One region of the Proteus sp. G2626 genome, then DNA from elsewhere that is predicted to be linked to it. Evidence: predicted binding sites of a transcription regulator. Region 1 holds the regulator's gene; each other region holds the start of a gene.
The links. The regulator CRP, encoded in region 1, controls carbon source genes, mostly activating them, when cyclic AMP is high. The targets are predictions, from matches to a motif close to ATGTGANNNNNNTCACAT.
Positions count from the first base shown of each region.

Region 2: GWJ05_RS15105 (iron-containing alcohol dehydrogenase) is a predicted target of CRP. The motif match lies at 1,679-1,696, and genes of this name have one in related genera.
Region 3: msrB (peptide-methionine (R)-S-oxide reductase MsrB) is a predicted target of CRP. The motif match lies at 1,947-1,964, and genes of this name have one in related genera.
Region 4: GWJ05_RS17175 (CidA/LrgA family protein) is a predicted target of CRP. The motif match lies at 1,895-1,912, and genes of this name have one in related genera.

Region 1 covers NZ_JAABNH010000025.1:238,297-241,513, forward strand. The annotation lists gene GWJ05_RS10900 (aminodeoxychorismate synthase component II) at 1-87, shown strand, start outside; gene argD (bifunctional acetylornithine/succinyldiaminopimelate transaminase) at 205-1,422, shown strand; gene crp (cAMP-activated global transcriptional regulator CRP) at 1,519-2,151, opposite strand; gene GWJ05_RS10915 (OsmC family protein) at 2,464-2,871, shown strand; gene GWJ05_RS10920 (phosphoribulokinase) at 2,960-3,217, opposite strand, start outside.
Region 2 covers NZ_JAABNH010000027.1:564,359-567,575, reverse strand. The annotation lists gene GWJ05_RS15110 (glycosyltransferase family 9 protein) at 1-197, opposite strand, end outside; gene GWJ05_RS15105 (iron-containing alcohol dehydrogenase) at 486-1,655, opposite strand; gene GWJ05_RS15100 (AraC family transcriptional regulator) at 1,898-2,809, opposite strand; gene copM (CopM family metallochaperone) at 2,974-3,217, opposite strand, start outside.
Region 3 covers NZ_JAABNH010000027.1:547,091-550,307, reverse strand. The annotation lists gene GWJ05_RS15030 (D-hexose-6-phosphate mutarotase) at 1-629, opposite strand, end outside; gene gapA (glyceraldehyde-3-phosphate dehydrogenase) at 743-1,738, opposite strand; gene msrB (peptide-methionine (R)-S-oxide reductase MsrB) at 2,082-2,519, shown strand; gene GWJ05_RS15015 (YeaC family protein) at 2,602-2,883, shown strand; gene pncA (bifunctional nicotinamidase/pyrazinamidase) at 3,005-3,217, opposite strand, start outside.
Region 4 covers NZ_JAABNH010000029.1:194,062-197,278, reverse strand. The annotation lists gene metG (methionine--tRNA ligase) at 1-1,829, shown strand, start outside; gene GWJ05_RS17175 (CidA/LrgA family protein) at 1,964-2,437, shown strand; gene GWJ05_RS17170 (CidB/LrgB family autolysis modulator) at 2,431-3,132, shown strand.

The DNA of each region.
Region 1 (3,217 bases):
CTTCCAATTGAAGGGGTTCAGTTTCACCCAGAAAGTATTTTAAGTGAACAAGGCCATGAGTTATTAAATAATTTTCTTAAATATTAATAAGATAGTATTTAAATAACAAAATAACGCCTTTTTATACAAAACCACATTTGATTTTTTATTCATATTTAGTGATTATATTTTCATATTAAAGACGAATAACGATCAGGTGGGGTAATGACAAAACAAAGTATCAACCGGGCAACTTACGATCAAGTAATGTTGCCAATTTATTCACCCGCAGAATTTATTCCTGTTAAAGGGGTGGGAAGTCGAGTTTGGGATCAGCAAGGAAAATCTTATATTGATTTTGCTGGTGGTATTGCCGTGTTGGCATTAGGACATGCTCATCCTGCTCTCAATCAAGCATTGAAAGAACAAAGTGAAAAACTTTGGCATGTGAGTAATATTTTCACGAATGAGCCTGCACTGCGTTTAGCACAAAAGCTCATTGATAACACATTTGCAGAACGTGTCTTTTTTGCTAATTCTGGCGCCGAAGCAAATGAGGCCGCATTTAAACTCGCTCGCCATTATGCAATCACCCGCCATCATCCTTATAAAACCAAAATTATTGCCTTTCACCATGCCTTCCATGGTCGAACCTTGTTTACAGTATCGGTTGGAGGACAACCTAAATACGCCGATGGTTTTGGCCCAAAACCTGCTGATATCGTACATATTCCTTTTAATGATTTAGATGCAGTGAAAGCCGTTATTGATGATCATACTTGTGCCGTTGTGTTAGAGCCAGTACAAGGTGAAGGTGGTGTAACAGCAGCAACCCCTGAATTTATGAGAGGGCTACGTGAGCTGTGCGATAAACATCAAGCATTACTTGTCCTTGATGAAGTACAAACAGGTATGGGGCGTACAGGTAAGCTTTTTGCTTATATGCATTATGATGTGACACCAGACATTATTACCACGGCAAAGGCACTCGGAAGTGGTTTTCCGCTCAGTGCGATGTTAACGACACAAGAGATAGCGTCAGTAATGGGGGTAGGAACTCATGGTACAACTTATGGGGGGAATCCATTAGCGTGTGCAGTGGGCAATGTCGCTTTTGATTTAATCAATACACCTGAGGTACTTAAGGGAGTAGAAAAGCGCTATCAGTGGATTGTAGACGAGCTCACAGCAATAAATCAAACCTACAACGTCTTTTCGCAAATCCGTGGGCAAGGATTATTGATTGGCGCACAACTCGCACCACAATATGAAGGCAAAGCAAAAATATTATTAGGGCTGGCTGCAAAGCAGGGATTAATGATGTTAAATGCAGGCGCTGATGTTATGCGTTTTACACCCTCATTAATTATTACCCAAGAAGAATTACAAGAGGGGATGGTCGCATTAAAAGCCGCCATTGCCGCGTTTGTAGAAGGGGTATAGTTATTAAAAAACCCCATCAGCAAGGATGGGGTTCATACCGTTCTTTTTATCAATAGCTCTTTTGTATAGAGCTATTGTTTGTTCGGGTGGGGAAAATTAGCGAGTTCCGTAAACGACGATAGTTTTACCGTGTGCTGAGATCAGGTTTTGATCTTCTAGCATTTTAAGAATACGGCCTACAGTTTCGCGTGAACAACCCACGATTTGACCAATTTCCTGACGTGTAATTTTAATTTGCATGCCATCAGGGTGTGTCATCGCATCAGGTTGTTTTGCTAAGTTTAATAAGGTTTGTGCAATACGGCCTGTTACATCAAGGAAAGCAAGGTTACCTACTTTTTCTGATGTGGTTTGTAATCTGTTCGCCATTTGAGCTGATAGGCGCATCAGAATGTCAGGGTTAACCTGAATTAATTGGCGGAATTTTTTATAGGAAATTTCTGCTACTTCACAGGCTGTTTTTGCTCTAACCCATGCACTACGTTCTTGATCTTCTTCAAATAATCCGAGTTCACCGATGAAATCCCCCTGATTTAGGTAGGAGAGGATCATTTCTTTTCCTTCTTCATCTTTAATAAGAACAGCCACGGAACCTTTAACAATATAATAAAGTGTTTCCGCTTTCTCACCTTGGTGGATCAGCGTGCTCTTGGATGGATATTTGTGAATATGGCAGTGTGACAAAAACCATTCAAGAGTCGGGTCTGTTTGCGGCTTGCCGAGAACCATTCGCGTTATCCTCTGTACGTTAAATGCAGCCTTTCAAAACGGATAGGCTCCCTTTTGAGACAGCGTGCTTAAAAATCCTATCTTGACCTATTAACTTCCTGAGAACACGGTAAGTTAATATGGAGTAGATTATAATAAATGAGAAAATAATGCATTGATCTTAACCACTATCATCAAGCAGATATTGTTTTTAACACAATTAGTGCATTAAGTCTCGTTTTACGCAGTCAGCATAATAAACCTATTTGCTAATTGCTAGTTGAATTATGAGAATGTACTCTTTTAGTTTCTGTCATGTTTAGGGGAAAATAAATGGAAGCACGCGTTAAGTGGGTTGAAGATTTATCTTTTGTTGGGGAATCTTCATCGGGTCATCAAATTATGATGGATGGAAACTCTGGTGATAAAGCACCAAGCCCAATGGAAATGGTCTTAATTGCTGCGGGTGGATGTAGTGCTATTGATGTCGTCAGTATTTTACGTAAAGGTCGTCATCAAGTGACTGATTGTGAAGTGAAATTAACTTCAGAGCGTCGAGAAGAAGCCCCTCGTTTATTCACTGATATCAATTTGCATTTTATCGTTTCAGGTAAAGAACTCACAGATAAAATTGTTGAACGAGCGGTTCAATTATCTGCAGAAAAATATTGTTCTGTTTCTTTAATGTTAGGAAAAGCAGCTAATATTACACATTCATTTGAAATAAAAGATGCTGAATAAATTTGATATTTTAAAATAAAGTTTAATTTAGAAATAATATCCCTTAATTAAGGGGATATTATTTTTATAGAAATAGATTTTATTTTGGTTAACTGATTTTTTCGCCATTTAATAATTTTTTGACTAATGGCGCCATAATTAATTCCATTGCTAATCCTAATTTCCCACCAGGCACGACAATCGTATTGATTGTTGACATAAATGAGCCATGCAACATCGCGAGTAAATAAGGAAAATCAATATCGGTTAAGCCTCGAAAACGAATAACAATAAAACTTTCATCGAGTGTTGGGATAGCTTTAGCTGAAAATGGGTTTGATGTATCGACAGTAGGCACTCGTTGGAA
Region 2 (3,217 bases), on a different contig from region 1:
CCTGATTTTTTATGATGTAACTTGCTGTAAACATGGATATTTCCGACAGAAGGGTTACCTTCTAGAATCGCTTGATTGTAAGAGTTTACGAGTAGATCTATTTTCGTATTATATTCATGGGCAAGAGAATCAATTAATGGTGTTGTAAGTATTAAATCACCAATGTTATCTCTTTGTATTATTAATATTTTAGGCATAGTTAGATTTATGTATATTCGAATGAGAGAAATTCATTGCTGAAAAGTATAACTTCAGCAGTAATCATATTATATATTTATGATTATAGGCTATTCGATATGTAGAGGCATCTTTATCAGAGAATTAATCTGCTTTTTGAAGAGAAAATAAGAGGTGGATAAGTTCAAATGTTGAGCTATTGATAATACGATGACTATTTCTTAGATAATCATCGTATTTATTACATGCCTAAATATGAAATTTATTTTAGTGGCTAAGCTGATGCTGACAAGGGTATTGATAGATAATTAGAAACACGCTTCTAAAATATCGAGAACATCTTCAGTTGTTAGCTTTTTATAACCCTTGCCAATAATTGTTGTGGATTGAGCAATACTTGGGAGCATCTCTTTTGTTGCACCTAGTGCTTCTAACGAAGTTACCATTCCGCACTCTTTTGTGAAACTTTCAAGTGCATCAATACCTTCAAGTGCAATTTGGTCTTGCGTTTTACCTTCTGTAGATACTCCCCATACCTGGGTGGCAAAGCGTACGAATTTTTCAATACCGAATTTATAGATAAAACGATAATAAGGCAGAGAAATTGCAGCAAGTCCCATTCCATGAGCACAATCGGTATAAGCCCCCAATTGATGTTCAATCATATGGACTTGCCAATCTTGCGTTTTTGATAGCCCCGTCAGTGTGTTTAGTGCCAGAGTTGCATTCCACATCAGATTGCTTCTTGCTTCATAATCAGACGGCTTTTTAAGCGCAATACGTAAATTATCAATAGAAGATTTTAATAAACTTTCAATTAAATAATCGGTTGTATTTGCACCTTGATCAGAAAAGTATTGTTCCATCAGATGAGACATTGTGTCATATACACCACTCACCATCTGATATTGAGAAACCGTAAAGGTATATTCTGGATTTAAGATTGAAAACTTAGGAAATACATTGGCAGGAAATACACGGCCAATTTTATATTTTGTTTTTTCATGCGTAATAACAGAACCGCCATTCATTTCGGAGCCAGTGCCTACCATAGTAAGAATTGAAGCAACAGGAATAATTTTATTTGCAATTTCTTGATATTCAACCCAGTACTTTTGGAAAGGATCTTCATTTTCACAATAAGCAGAAACAGAGATCCCTTTGGCACAATCAATAACAGAACCGCCACCAACAGCTAAAATTAAGCTGACGTTATGCTCACGAACTAATTGAGCACCTTCCATCATTTTTGCATAAGTTGGATTAGGCATCACACCTGATAACTCAACCACTTTTTTTCCTGCATGTTTGAGTATTGCCATCACTTCATCATAAAGGCCATTAGATTTGATTGCATTACGACCGTACATCAGCATGATGGTTTCGCCATAATGTGATAATTCATCATTTAATTTAGCAAGAGAGTTCTTACCAAAATGAATAGTTGTCGGGTTGTAGTAAGTAAAATCGAGTTGCATTTTGATATCCTATTGCAATATTAATTTGATAGCTATCTCATTGAAGTATAGTTTGTTCTTTTAACTTCAAGAAATATTGGTCTATTTTTGTTTAATAGAGATGCTATCGCTTCTGCATTGAGATATGAATGTCCGATCTTCTTAGTCTCTTGCCTAATTTTCCAAAAGATAACAAAGTGATAATAAATAATATAAATAGGTAAAAAAGATAAAACGATTGGATTTATAAAAAGCGGTTGTATTCAAATATTGTTAGATTCTTTGAGCATCTTAATATCGGTTGCTGGAGGCGATCCAAATAATCGACTATATTCACGACTGAATTGAGAAGGGCTTTCATAGCCAACACGAAAAGTGGTTGTTATTGCACCTAAGTTTTCAGTTAACATTAATCGGCGAGCTTCATTGAGGCGAAGTTTTTTCTGAAATTGAAGTGGTGTCATTGATGTCATTGTCCGAAAATGAGTATAGAAAGCAGATTTACTCATTCCAGTGCATGAGGCTAATTCATTGATATTAATTGGCTTTATAAAGTTGTTTTTTAACCAATCAACCGCTTTTGATATTTGATGGCTATGACTACCCGCTGTAACGATTTGATTTAAACGCTCACCTTGCTCAGTGATCAGCAAGCGATAAAAAATCTCACGTTTTATGCCTGGAGCAAGAATTTTAATACTATCAGGCTCATCAAGAAGTGTAAGCAATCGAATAAATGCATTTAATAAAGGTTCTGATAATTCACCGACGGCAATTCCTTTTTGAGCATTTGAGTTTAAATTAAATATTAACCCACTATCGACGATCAGTTGAGATATTTCTTGTAGATCTAATTCCATAACTAGCCCTAAAAAAGGCTTATCCTTGCTGGCTTTCATAATATTCGCCATAACAGGAAGTTCAATGGAAGAAATTAAAAAATGGTTGGCGTCATAAATAAAGCTTTCTTCTCCTAAAATTACTCTTTTTTCACCTTGAGCAATTAAGCATATGCCTGATTTATGTGTATGACTGGTAATAGGTGTGGGAGAACGCCAGTGTGTTAATGCCAATCCTGGGATTTGAGTATCAAAATAATGCGTATTGTGAGTCCATTTTGCAATTAGCATGGCAAGTTTTTGGTTTAATAACGCCATGTTTTCTCTATTATTCATGCAGACTCCATACTGGGGAAAAGGAAAATATTACTTTAGTAATAAAATTATAATGTATGAGACGAATATTAGACAATTAATTGATTTATCTTGGATAAGAAATTTTGCAGGAAATATTAAAAATGAGATAGGCTGTGCTACAAAAAATCACAGCCGATATCAATCTATTGTTGATGAGCTTTATTTTTTTCTAACCATTTTTGCATTTGTTCAATTTCTGGCCCTTGAGCATCAATAATGGCTTGAGCTAGCTTGCGCATTTCAGGATCTGTACCGTATTTCAATTCAATTTTAGCCATATCAATAGCGCCTAAATGGTGGGCAATCATTCCATCAGCAAAAGCAACATCTGCATTATCAGTGTTCATTCCTTTTGCCATATCAGCATGCATTTTATTCATGGAATCA
Region 3 (3,217 bases), on a different contig from region 1:
GGCTCTGTGTAAAGCCTGTCAGTGCGTCCATTAAAGCGCAATGCGGTTTCATCAGTATAAACTTCGTTGTCCGCTACCGTGTCAATGTAGTGGCCTCCTAAGCCAGTGACAGAGACATTATCAATATCACTTACATTAAAATAAGAGTGAAGGGCGGCTGTCGCTTCATAATCACCATAAGATTCTAATTCTATCTCGCAAGTGGCGCCTAATTTAAAACGCGCAATAACGGTGAACGGGTGAGGCCAATATTTTTGTGTTTGTTGGCTCTCTTTGAGGGTCATTGTAATGAGCACACCATCATCTTGTTCTGTGTGTGCGCTAAATTCCCAAGGCAGAATACGTGCAAATCCATGACTCGGTGTACCTGCTGAAGCAAACCAAGGCCAGCAAATAGGAACGCCACCTCGAATTGCAATACCGGGAGTGAAAAGAGACGCGTCGCTTACCCAAAAGACAGGATGTTCTTGTGCGGGTTGCCAAGCAATTAAATGTGCGCCTTGAAGGCTGATAGCAGCGCGTACTTTAGGATGCGAAATAACAAGGATAGGAAGCTCGCCTAATTGACGACGACTTAAGTAAGGTGATATTTGTTCAATAATCGGCAAAGAAAATATTTTCTCATTCATTATCTTATGACCTTATGTCACTGACTATTTCAATACAATAAACTGACTGGCTAAAAAATAAAAGAGCCACCCAAAGGTGGCTCTAAGCAATATCTTGATTTTCTAGGCTCTAATTATTTAGAGATATGAGAAATCAGATCCAGAACTTTGTTTGAATAACCAACTTCGTTATCGTACCAAGCTACTAATTTAACAAAGTTGTCGTTCAGTGCGATACCAGCTTTAGCATCAAATACTGAAGTCAGAACTTCGCCATTGAAGTCAGTTGAAACAACTGCATCTTCAGTGTAACCCAGAACGCCTTTCAGTTCGCCTTCAGCTGCTGCTTTGATAGCATCACAGATTTGTGCGTAAGATGCTGGTTTTTCCAGACGAGCAGTCAGGTCAACAACAGAAACGTTAGGAGTAGGAACACGGAAAGACATACCAGTCAGTTTGCCGTTCAGTTCAGGAATAACTTTACCTACAGCTTTAGCAGCACCAGTTGATGATGGGATGATGTTTTGAGAAGCACCACGACCACCACGCCAGTCTTTTGCAGAAGGACCGTCAACAGTACGTTGAGTTGCAGTTGTTGCGTGAACAGTAGTCATCAGACCTTCAACGATACCGAAGTTGTCGTTGATAACTTTAGCTAAAGGCGCTAAGCAGTTAGTAGTACAAGATGCGTTAGAAACGATATCTTGGCCTGCGTATGATTTATGGTTTACGCCCATTACGAACATAGGAGTGCTGTCTTTTGAAGGACCAGTCAGAACAACTTTTTTCGCGCCAGCTTGGATGTGTTTACGAGCAGTTTCGTCAGTTAAGAATAGGCCAGTTGCTTCTGCAACAACGTCAGCACCGACTTCGTTCCATTTCAGATTTGCTGGATCTCTTTCTGAAGTTACGCGGATGGTTTTACCATTAACAACGAGGTGGCCATCTTTTACTTCAACAGTACCGTTGAAACGGCCATGAGTTGAATCGTATTTCAGCATGTATGCCATGTAGTCTGCGTCTAACAGATCGTTAATACCTACGATTTCGATATCTGAACGTTCTTGAGCAGCACGGAAAACGATGCGGCCGATACGACCAAAACCATTAATACCTACTTTGATAGTCATATGTATTCCACCAGCTTTAATTTAGTGAATTAAAAAGTTGCTTCTAAAGTTACCAAAACCGCGCCAATCGTCAAGCGGAATCGTGTCAATAATTGCAAAAAATCAATTAAAAAAACACTTTTCGCTTAAAGAATGGTCGTTTTAGCTAAATGTTACGCTGTGTATTATCGGGATCAATGCCGATAAATGAAGTTACCTTTGCTCCGTTATGTGAAATTCATCACATTTCAAAAACTAAAGATTACTCTTGTTGATTTTAGACTATATTTTCCAGATTTGTTGTTAAATCTTTGTTATCATTCACTGTTGTTTTAAAAAGCATTTTTCTGAGATCGAGGTCCCTATGACAGATAATGAAAAGAAAGTGAATATTTCAAGCAATAACAATCACCTTGATTTATCAACACTCAATGAAATGCAACGTTATGTGACGCAACAACACGGCACAGAACCTCCGTTTAGTGGTAAGTTATTACATAATCGTCAAACAGGGATTTATCACTGTTTATGTTGTTCTGCTCCTTTATTTTATTCAGATACAAAATTTGATGCAGGATGTGGCTGGCCGAGTTTTTACCAACCCGTTAATAGTGATGCAATACGCTATCTTGATGATTTTTCTCATAATATGAAAAGAACGGAAATACGTTGTCAGCAATGTGATGCACATTTAGGTCATGTTTTTAATGATGGCCCAGCCCCTACAGGAGAGCGCTATTGTGTTAATTCTGCTTCACTGTCATTTACGAACAGTGAGACGGGTGAAGAGCAGAAAGGTTAATAATCATTAAGTTAACAAAATAATAACAAGTGAAAAAACGATTCAGCTATTTTAAGTAATTATTTAGCTTATGGAGTAATCAATGGAAGTTAATGAACTTATTTCGATGGTAACCCCTGAAATTTATCAGCGTATTTCAACAGCAGTTGAATTAGGCAAATGGTCTGACGGCGTGGCATTGACAGATGAACAAAAAGAGCATTGCATGCAGATCGTTTTATTATGGCAGGCAAAAAATAACCACACACCTGAACATATGACCGTGGGAACCAATGGGCAAATTACGATGAAAAGTAAGCAGGAATTAAAAGCCCAATTTCAAACTGAGCGCTTAGCCACATTAACCCCAATGGATGATGATTAATGCTGATAGTAATTGGAGAATTGGGTTGATAACCAAAGTGGTCATTTATTAATGATAATAATTAATAATCGCCACTTTTTTGCTTTGTCATTGTAAAAAAGTGGTCGTAAAAACCATAAATTTATTGATTGTTACGATTAAACCAAAGTGCTGAATCTATTAATGTCGCTCCCTTCGCTTGCATCTCTTCTAGCGCTACTTGGCTGTCGTTATCTTGAATATTGACACCACGGCAACCGTCAGTAATAACAGATACTTGATAACCTAGCTGTAAAGCATCCAGCACTGTAAATTTAACGCAGTAATCAGTAGCAATACCAAGAATATAAAGATG
Region 4 (3,217 bases), on a different contig from region 1:
GTATTACCCCAGAAGCCATGATTGAAGAAATGAGCAAAGAGCATCAACAGGATTTTGCTGGCTTCAATATCAGTTATGATAATTATCACTCTACTCACAGTGAAGAAAGTCGCCAATTATCGACTAAAATTTATCTGGCACTGAAAAAGAATGGCCACATCAAAAGCAAAACGATTTCTCAGCTTTATGATGAAGAAAAAGGCATGTTCTTACCTGACCGTTTTGTGAAAGGCACTTGTCCTAAATGTAAAGCACAAGATCAATACGGTGATAACTGTGAAGTGTGTGGCTCAACTTACAGCCCAACAGAATTAATTAATCCACGTTCTGTCGTTTCAGGATCAACTCCTGTCATGCGTGAAACAGAACACTATTTCTTTGACTTACCTGCATTTAGCAACATGTTACAAGATTGGATACGCTCTGGCGCACTGCAAGAGCAAGTTGCAAATAAAATGCAAGAGTGGTTCGACAGCGGTTTACAACAATGGGATATCACTCGTGATGCACCCTATTTCGGTTTCGAAATTCCAGATGCTCCGGGTAAATATTTCTATGTATGGCTAGATGCACCGATTGGCTACATGAGCTCATTTTTAAACTTATGTGAAAAACGGGGTGACTTAAGTTTCGATGAGTTTTGGAATAAAGACAGCAAAACTGACCTTTATCACTTTATTGGTAAAGATATTGTCTATTTCCACAGTTTATTCTGGCCTGCCATGTTAGAAGGTAGCGAATATCGTAAACCAACGAACCTGTTTGTTCATGGTTATGTCACTGTAAATGGCGCGAAGATGTCTAAATCTCGTGGCACCTTTATTACAGCGCGTGCTTACCTTGATCATTTTGATGCTGATTGCCTGCGTTACTACTATGCAGCCAAACTTTCATCACGCATTGACGATATTGATCTAAACTTAGAAGACTTTGTTCAACGCGTAAACAGCGACATTGTAAATAAAGTCGTTAATCTAGCATCGCGTACTGCGGGTTTTATCAGCAAACGTTTTGATGGCAAATTAGCAGATACTTTAGATGATGCTAAGCTTTATCAACACTTCGTTGATATGCAAGACACCATTGCTCAATCATTTGAAAACCGTGAATTTGGTAAAGCCATTCGTGAAATTATGGCATTAGCTGACGAAGCTAACCGTTATATCGACGAAAAAGCGCCGTGGGTCGTAGCAAAACAAGAAGGTCAAGATGCTCAGTTACAAGCAATCTGTACCATGGGGATTAACTTATTCCGAGTACTGATGACGTATCTGAAACCTGTATTACCTTCACTGACAGAACGTTCAGAAGCATTTTTACAAACCCAATTAACATGGAATGCTCTTGCACAACCGCTATTAGGCCAAGAAATTACAAAATTCAAAGCGCTGTTTAATCGTATTGAAATGGATAAAGCTAATGCGATGGTTGAAGCATCTAAAAGCACCATTGCGCCAGTAAAAGAAGTCACTGGCCCATTAGCAGATTCACCTATTCAAGAAACGATTAAGTTTGATGATTTTGCAAAAATCGATATGCGTATCGCTGAAATTAAACTAGCGGATTTTGTTGAAGGCTCAGACAAACTGCTGAAATTAGTTTTAGACTTAGGTGGCGAAACTCGCCAAGTATTTTCAGGTATTCGTACTGCATACCCAGATCCTAAAGTGTTAGAAGGTCGCTTGACGGTGATGGTGGCAAACTTAGCACCTCGTAAAATGCGTTTTGGTATTTCAGAAGGCATGGTCATGGCCGCAGGTCCAGGCGATAAAGATATCTTCTTACTTAGCCCAGACTCTGGTGCAAAACCAGGTCAACAAGTGAAATAACAACCAAGATTCATTTGCCAAACAAATAAATGGCGGGGTTCTATTAGAGCCCCGCTCTTTTTTTATTGTGATCCATAGCACACTTTCAAAATCGGTGTATGATAATTCTGTTAGTTGATTTGGGACACTTACTTATGAAATCTAAACGGGCACGATTGCAGATTACACTTTGGCATTATCTACGATCTTTTTTGGTTCTTTATCTTTGTCTTTTTGCAGGTAATCTTATTTCCGCCCTTCTACCCTTTGCGGTTCCTGGTAGTATTGTTGGCTTACTCATCCTTTTTGGTTTACTTGCTTTCCAACTTATTCCTTTACGTTGGGTCAAACCTGGCGCCAATATACTGTTAAAAAATATGTCATTGCTCTTTATCCCTATCGGGGTAGCCGTAATGAATTATTATGATTTATTAAGCCAGCAACTTTTCCCTATCGTTTTATCCTGTGTAGTCAGTACTTTTGGGGTTATGGCACTGGTTGCTTACTGTTCACATTATGTCCATCGTGAGCGTGTTATCGTGGGTTCAAAACCAGACTTAGTGGAAGATGTTATTGAAACAAAAGAAAAAGATGATGATAAAGCATTAAGTGAGAAGAAAAAATGTTAGTGTTAATGAATATTTGGTGGTCACTTCCTTTAACCATAATTATCTTTTATTTATCACGTAAGCTTGCTGCTCGTTATAAATTACCTATATTGAACCCTTTACTTATTGGTATTGCGGTTATTATTCCTATCTTGTTAATTACACATACGCCATACGAACACTATTTCGCGGGTAGTCGTATTTTAAATGATTTATTACAACCTGCCGTTGTGGCTTTAGCTATCCCGCTTTATCAGCAATTACACCAAATTCGCGCACAGTGGAAGTCACTGATAAGCATTTGCTTTATTGGTAGTGTTGCTGCAATGGTCAGTGGTACTGCGATTGCCTTATGGGCAGGAGCAACACCTGAAATTGCCGCATCAGTCTTACCTAAATCGGTCACAACCCCTATCGCAATGGCTGTCGCAGACTCTATAGGTGGTATTCCTGCAATCAGTGCTGCATGTGTTATTGCAGTAGGTATTTTAGGTGCCATTTTTGGTCACACTCTATTCAAGATATTGCGTATTCCCACTCACGCCTCTCGTGGTTTAGCAATGGGAACCGTTTCTCACGCAGTCGGAACAGCAAGAGCCGCAGAAGTGGATTATATCGAAGGTGCTTACAGTTCATTGGCATTAATGACCTGTGGGATTATTACATCCCTTACTGCGCCATTTATCTTCCCTATTATTTTGCATCTTTATAGTTGATATCTTTCTTACTCTCCATTCTTAAATCCCCGATTTAATTAAATTTATTTCGGGGATTTTTACTATAAATTTGAGATACATCTCT